One region of the Streptomyces sp. NPDC002730 genome, then DNA from elsewhere that is predicted to be linked to it. Evidence: predicted binding sites of a transcription regulator. Region 1 holds the regulator's gene; each other region holds the start of a gene.
What was found. The regulator HrcA, encoded in region 1, represses chaperone genes, less so after heat shock. The targets are predictions, from matches to a motif close to TTNGCACTCNGNNNNNCNGAGTGCNAA.

Region 1 (2,264 bases):
AGCGGGACGGGATCGCGTCCCGGCCCGCCTGCGGCTCGCCCGACTCCTCCACCAGATCTCCGCAGAAGACCACCTCCGGGCTGCCCGGGCCTTCACCCGGCACCAGCAGCGCCAGGTCGTGGCCCGAGTGACCGGGTCCGACATTGGCCAGCAGCACCTGGCGGCCGCCCAGCTCGAGCGTCCACTCCCCACACACCAGATGGTGCGGCAGTACCAGCAGATCGGTGGCCTCCGCGGCGTCCTTCACCGGAACCCCGTGCTGTACGGCCGTGCCGCGGATCTCGTCCCGCTCCCGCCTCATCAGATCGTCGACGCCGACGGCGCCGAACACCTCGGCCCCGGAGAACGCCGCGGTCCCCAGTACATGGTCGAAGTGCGGATGACTCAGTGCGATATGCGTCACTCGGCGGCCGCCCAGCAGCGCCTGCGCCTGGGTGCGGAGCTCGGCGCCCTCACGGAGCGTCGAACCCGTGTCGTACATGAGGACACGGTCCTCACCGGCGACCAGTCCAACGGTCGCGTCCCAGACAGGCAGCCGCCGACGCCCCACCCCGTCGGCCAACCGCTCCCAGCCGAAGTCTTCCCAACTGACGTCCATACCGCGACGCTATCGGCAAGGACCAGCGGTGTCGCGAGGTACCGTGGTCGGCCGCGATTGCAGGACTGCCCTGCAGGACGGCCCTTGCTAGGGGCGTACCCCACAGCCGTACACTGGCTCGGGGGAGTGCTGGCACTCGGACAGGACGAGTGCCAAGCAGTCACCACAAGGAACCACGGCTGGAGGTGTGCGCAAATGCTCAGCGAACGCAGACTCGAGGTGCTGCGCGCCATCGTCCAGGACTATGTCGGCACCGAGGAGCCCGTCGGCTCCAAGGCCCTCACCGAGCGGCACAAGCTCGGTGTCTCCCCGGCTACTGTCCGTAACGACATGGCGGTGCTGGAAGAGGAAGGGTTCATCGCCCAGCCGCACACCAGCGCCGGCCGCATCCCGACGGACAAGGGCTACCGGCTCTTCGTCGACAAGCTGGCGGGCGTCAAGCCCCTGTCGTCGCCCGAGCGCCGCGCCATCCAGAACTTCCTGGACGGAGCCGTCGACCTGGACGACGTCGTGGGCCGTACGGTACGGCTGCTCGCGCAGCTGACCCGGCAGGTCGCCGTCGTCCAGTACCCCTCGCTGACCCGGTCCACGGTCCGGCATGTGGAGCTCCTGTCCCTCGCGCCCGCCCGGCTGATGCTCGTGCTCATCACCGACACCGGACGGGTCGAGCAGCGCATGATCGACTGCCCCGCGCCGTTCGGCGAGGCCTCGCTGGCCGACCTGCGGGCCCGGCTCAACAGCCGGGTCGTCGGGCGCCGCTTCTCGGATGTGCCGCACCTGGTGCAGGAGCTGCCCGACTCCTTCGAGACGGAGGACCGCGGCACCGTGTCCACGGTGCTGGCGACCCTGCTCGAGACGCTGGTCGAGGAGACGGAGGAGCGGCTGGTGATCGGCGGCACGGCCAATCTCACCCGCTTCGGGCACGACTTCCCGCTGACCATCCGGCCGGTGCTGGAAGCGCTCGAGGAGCATGTGGTGCTCCTCAAACTGCTCGGCGAAGCCAACGACTCGGGCATGGGCATGACCGTACGTATCGGTCATGAGAACGCACACGAGGGCCTCAACTCCACTTCCGTGGTCGCGGTCGGCTACGGTTCGGGCGACGAGGCAGTTGCCAAACTCGGCGTGGTCGGACCGACCCGCATGGACTACCCCGGAACGATGGGAGCGGTACGCGCAGTGGCACGTTACGTCGGACAGATCCTGGCGGAGTCGTAAGTGGCCACGGACTACTACGCCGTACTCGGCGTACGCCGCGACGCATCGCAGGACGAGATCAAGAAGGCCTTCCGCCGGCTTGCGCGTGAACTCCACCCGGATGTGAATCCGGACCCGAAGACGCAGGAGCGCTTCAAGGAGATCAACGCCGCGTACGAGGTGTTGTCGGACCCGCAGAAGAAGCAGGTCTACGACCTCGGCGGAGACCCGTTGTCCCAGGCGGGCGGCGGAGGCGCGGGCGGATTCGGAGCCGGTGGCTTCGGCAACTTCTCCGACATCATGGACGCGTTCTTCGGTACGGCGTCGCAGCGGGGCCCCAGGTCGCGTACGCGACGGGGCCAGGACGCGATGATCCGGCTGGAGATCGACCTCAACGAAGCGGCCTTCGGCACGACGAAGGACATCCAGGTCGACACGGCTGTCGTCTGTACGACGTGTTCGGGTGAGG
Region 2 (2,264 bases), on a different contig from region 1:
GATGCGGTGCTTGCGCTCCTTGAGCTCGACCTCGGTCGCGGCGCCGGCCTTGATGACGGCCACGCCGCCGGCCAGCTTCGCGAGGCGCTCCTGGAGCTTCTCGCGGTCGTAGTCCGAGTCGGAGTTCTCGATCTCGGCACGGATCTGGTTGACGCGACCGGCAACCTGGTCGCTCTCACCGGCACCGTCGACGATCGTGGTCTCGTCCTTGGTGATGACGACCTTGCGGGCGCGGCCCAGCAGGTCCAGGCCGGCGTTCTCGAGCTTGAGGCCGACCTCCTCGGAGATGACCGTGCCGCCGGTGAGGATGGCGATGTCGTTCAGCATCGCCTTGCGGCGGTCACCGAAGCCCGGAGCCTTGACGGCAACGGACTTGAAGGTGCCACGGATCTTGTTGACGACCAGGGTCGACAGGGCCTCGCCCTCGACGTCCTCGGCGATGATCAGCAGCGGCTTGCCGGACTGCATGACCTTCTCGAGAAGCGGCAGCAGGTCCTTGACCGAGCTGATCTTCGAGTTGACGATCAGGATGTACGGGTCGTCGAGCGACGCCTCCATACGCTCCATGTCGGTGGCGAAGTACGCCGAGATGTAGCCCTTGTCGAAGCGCATACCCTCGGTGAGCTCAAGCTCCAGACCGAAGGTCTGGGACTCCTCGACGGTGATGACGCCTTCCTTGCCGACCTTGTCCATCGCCTCGGCGATGAGCTCGCCGATCTGGGTGTCGGCGGCGGAGATGGAGGCCGTGGAAGCGATCTGCTCCTTGGTCTCCACGTCCTTGGCCTGCTCGAGCAGCGCACCGGAGACGGCCTCGACGGCCTTCTCGATGCCGCGCTTGAGGGCCATCGGGTTGGCACCGGCGGCCACGTTGCGCAGGCCCTCGCGGACCAGCGCCTGGGCGAGGACGGTCGCGGTGGTCGTACCGTCACCGGCGACGTCGTCCGTCTTCTTGGCGACTTCCTTGACCAGCTCGGCGCCGATCTTCTCAAACGGGTCCTCGAGCTCGATCTCCTTGGCGATGGATACACCATCGTTGGTGATCGTGGGGGCGCCCCACTTCTTCTCGAGGACGACGTTGCGGCCCTTGGGGCCAAGGGTGACCTTGACGGCGTCGGCGAGCTGGTTCATCCCGCGCTCGAGACCGCGCCGTGCCTCCTCGTCGAACGCGATGATCTTGGCCATGTGAAGTGGTCCTCCCGGACTGGGGTGGATTCTCCGGACCGCGCTGGCGCCCGCGACGGACGGCCTGCATGCCTTGTGGTTCCTTGCCCCACCCGGCCTGCGGACCTCACCAACCCGGTCCTCGTTGTCACTCTCACTGTCAGAGTGCTAACGCCAATGATTAGCACTCGCCCTAGGAGAGTGCAAGCGACTCTCACGGATCGAAGACCCACGAGCGGACGCGCGAAGGGACCCACGAAGGGACCCGCGAGCGGACCCGGCAGCGGACCCGCGGGCAGACGCACGAGGGGCCCGCATCCCTGGTGGGATGCGGGCCCCTCGGCGTGAGTGCGTCGGTGGCCGATCGCGCCGAGATCAGACGGCGAGCTTGACCATATCCGCCTGCGGACCCTTCTGGCCCTGCGAGATCTCGAATTCGACTCGCTGACCCTCTTCAAGGGTGCGGTACCCGTCCATCTGGATCGCGCTGTAGTGGACGAAAACATCCGCACCACCGTCGACCGCGATGAAGCCGTACCCCTTCTCCGCGTTGAACCACTTGACGGTGCCCTGAGCCATGCCTAACTCCCCTATTACTGGCCCTTGCGCAGGACCGCACTTCGCGGACCCGGGTCAGACCTCCACCCTCCGACAGGAGAGGGTGTGCGCCGGAACGCGTCGACCGCGGCTGAATGTATCTGCCCAACTGCCCTCTGCAACAGGTCAATCCGACGAGAAATCCGAGCACGAGTGAACGGATAATTGAACTGAATTCAATAAATTCCGGGGCAAGTCGGGCCCGGCAAATGGCGCTTAAGAGGCAATTCGAGCGAACTTATTGGCTGCTTCTTGATGGGGCCAGGGCGCATTCTCATATGCGGCCGGCATAAGCAGCGGCGGGGCCTTCCCCAACTGTACCGCGCTCAACCATACAGAATTGCCCCCTCCGCTTCTCTTGCGGAGGGGGCAATTCTGGTGACGCTGCGTAGCTCAGCCGCCGGCGACGGCAGGAATGATCGAAACGCCCGCACCGTCCGGCGTCGCGGTCTCAAGACCCTGCTCGAAACGGACGTCGTCGTCATTCACGTACACGTTCACGAAGC
Region 3 (2,264 bases), on a different contig from region 1:
TGTCGAAGGCCATGCCCTCGGTGAAGTCGAGCTCCAGGCCGAAGGCGTTGGACTCCTCGACGGTGATGACACCGTCCTTGCCGACCTTGTCCATCGCCTCGGCGATGAGCTCGCCGACCTGCTGGTCCTGCGCGGAGAGCGCGGCCACGGCGGCGATGTCGGTCTTGTCCTCGATCGGGCGGGCGGTCGCGAGGAGTTCCTCGGACACGGCCTTGACCGCGGCGTCGATGCCCTTCTTCAGGGCGGCCGGGGAAGCGCCCGCGGCGACGTTGCGCAGGCCCTCGCGGACCAGCGCCTGGGCCAGCACGGTGGCGGTGGTGGTGCCGTCACCCGCGATGTCGTTGGTCTTGGTCGCCACCTCCTTCACCAGCTGGGCACCGAGGTTCTCGTACGGGTCCTCGACCTCGACCTCACGGGCGATGGTGACACCGTCGTTGGTGATGGTGGGGGCGCCGAACTTCTTGTCGATGACGACGTTGCGGCCGCGGGGGCCGATCGTCACCTTCACCGTGTCGGCAAGCTTGTTGACGCCGCGCTCGAGGGCGCGACGGGCGTCCTCGTCGAACTTCAGGATCTTCGCCATGGGAGCTTCTCTGTCCTCTCGAACGAACTACGCCCCTGGGCACCCGGCTACATATGTCGCGGGGGCCAGGGGCGCAGATCTAAAACTTCGGGTGAATTACTTCTCGACGATCGCGAGCACGTCGCGAGCCGAGAGGACGAGGTACTCCTCGCCGTTGTACTTCACCTCGGTGCCGCCGTACTTGCTGTACAGCACGACGTCGCCGGTCTTGACGTCGAGCGGGAGCCGCTCGCCGTTCTCGAAGCGACCCGGGCCCACGGCGAGGACGACGCCCTCCTGGGGCTTCTCCTTCGCGGTGTCCGGGATGACCAGGCCAGAGGCCGTGGTCTGCTCGGCGTCGAGCGGCTGGACCACAATGCGGTCCTCGAGCGGCTTGATGGCAACCTTGGAGCTGGCGGTCGTCACGATCCGACCTCCCCCTTCGGAGATCTCACGGGGTTAACTGTCTGAGGTGGCGACCAGGTGGATCCGTCGTCGCGGGTGCCGGACCTGCCCGTCGCTGTGTTGGCACTCTCCAGTGGGGAGTGCCAGACCCGAGACTATGACTGCGATTAGCACTCGGTCAAGCGGAGTGCCAATCCGCCGGTGTGGCGTCGAGGTGTCACGGTCGGTCCGATACGGAGAACGTGGCGCGGGCGCCCTGGGTTCCGCGCGGCACAGCAGCAATTCCGCACGGCACGACAGCAATCACGGCACGGCAGCAATACGGCACCAGCAATGCGGCCTGCCCCTCAGACGTAGTCCTCCAGACGCGCCACCGCGAACCCCTGCGCCTGGATACGACGCAGCATCCGCCCCGTCGTCCTCGTATGCGCGAGCACGATGTCACCGGGCCGCAGCCGTTCACCCTCCGCATACGCCCGTCCCAGCACCACCGCACGGACCCCGCAGTCGGCCGCCGCCCGCAGTGTGTCGGCGTTGTACGCGCCGTGCGGTGGACGGAGCAGCCGCTCCCGCCGGCGGCAGATCTCGTCGTGCTGGTCCTCGTACGAGAGCGTGCGCAGATCGGTCCTGCCGCCCGTGCGGAACGTACTGATCGGCAGCTTCAGATCGCCGACCATCCGCAGGAACTCCGGATCGCGCTCCACGCCGTCGTCGAAGGTGAGGAAGACGACCTTCTCGCGGGTCGGCACCCGGTTCACCACGTACGGCACCTTGGGCCTGCGCGCAGGCGGCTTCGGCGCGGCCGCGAGCGGCGCGGGCAGCCCCCACCGCTTGTGCGCGGAGCCCAGTACGCCCGCGCCCGGGGAGACCTGCTGCGCGGCCTTGCGCCCGAGGCGCTCGATCGGGTCCACCGACTGCGCACACCCCGAGGCGAGAAGCGCACCGGCCGCCAGCACTCCGGCCAGCAGCCGGTGCGCGCGTCTCATACGTAGTCCTCCAGCTTCGCCACGGCGTAGCCCTTGTCGGTGATCGTCTTCATGACCCGCCGGATCAGGTCGGGCATGGTGCCCTTCCACTCCTCGGGGCCGCGGAAGTGCGTCAGGATGATGTCGCCGGGGTGCAGATCCTGGTCCCACTCGCGCCACTCCATGTGGTCCGGAAACGCCTCGGCGGCCCACAGCGGCACGGCCTTGACGCCGCACGATTTGGCCACGCGCAGCGTGTCCCGGTTGTAGTTGCCGAACGGCGGGCGGAAGAGCGGCGGCCGCTTCCCGTACCGCTCCTCGAGCTTGGTCTG

Region 2: groL (chaperonin GroEL) is a predicted target of HrcA. The motif match lies at 1,307-1,333, and genes of this name have one in related genera.
Region 3: groES (co-chaperone GroES) is a predicted target of HrcA. The motif match lies at 1,135-1,161, and genes of this name have one in related genera.

The regions. Positions count from the first base shown of each region.
Region 1 is NZ_JBIAQG010000002.1:532,453-534,716, reverse strand. Features, by position in the region: gene ACFYXH_RS07335 (MBL fold metallo-hydrolase) at 1-598, opposite strand, end outside; gene hrcA (heat-inducible transcriptional repressor HrcA) at 794-1,816, shown strand; gene dnaJ (molecular chaperone DnaJ) at 1,817-2,264, shown strand, end outside.
Region 2 is NZ_JBIAQG010000003.1:130,622-132,885, reverse strand. Features, by position in the region: gene groL (chaperonin GroEL) at 1-1,182, opposite strand, end outside; gene ACFYXH_RS08870 (cold-shock protein) at 1,537-1,740, opposite strand; gene ACFYXH_RS08865 (MoaD/ThiS family protein) at 2,152-2,264, opposite strand, start outside.
Region 3 is NZ_JBIAQG010000001.1:265,738-268,001, reverse strand. Features, by position in the region: gene groL (chaperonin GroEL) at 1-583, opposite strand, end outside; gene groES (co-chaperone GroES) at 680-988, opposite strand; gene ACFYXH_RS01420 (polysaccharide deacetylase family protein) at 1,315-1,953, opposite strand; gene ACFYXH_RS01415 (polysaccharide deacetylase family protein) at 1,950-2,264, opposite strand, start outside.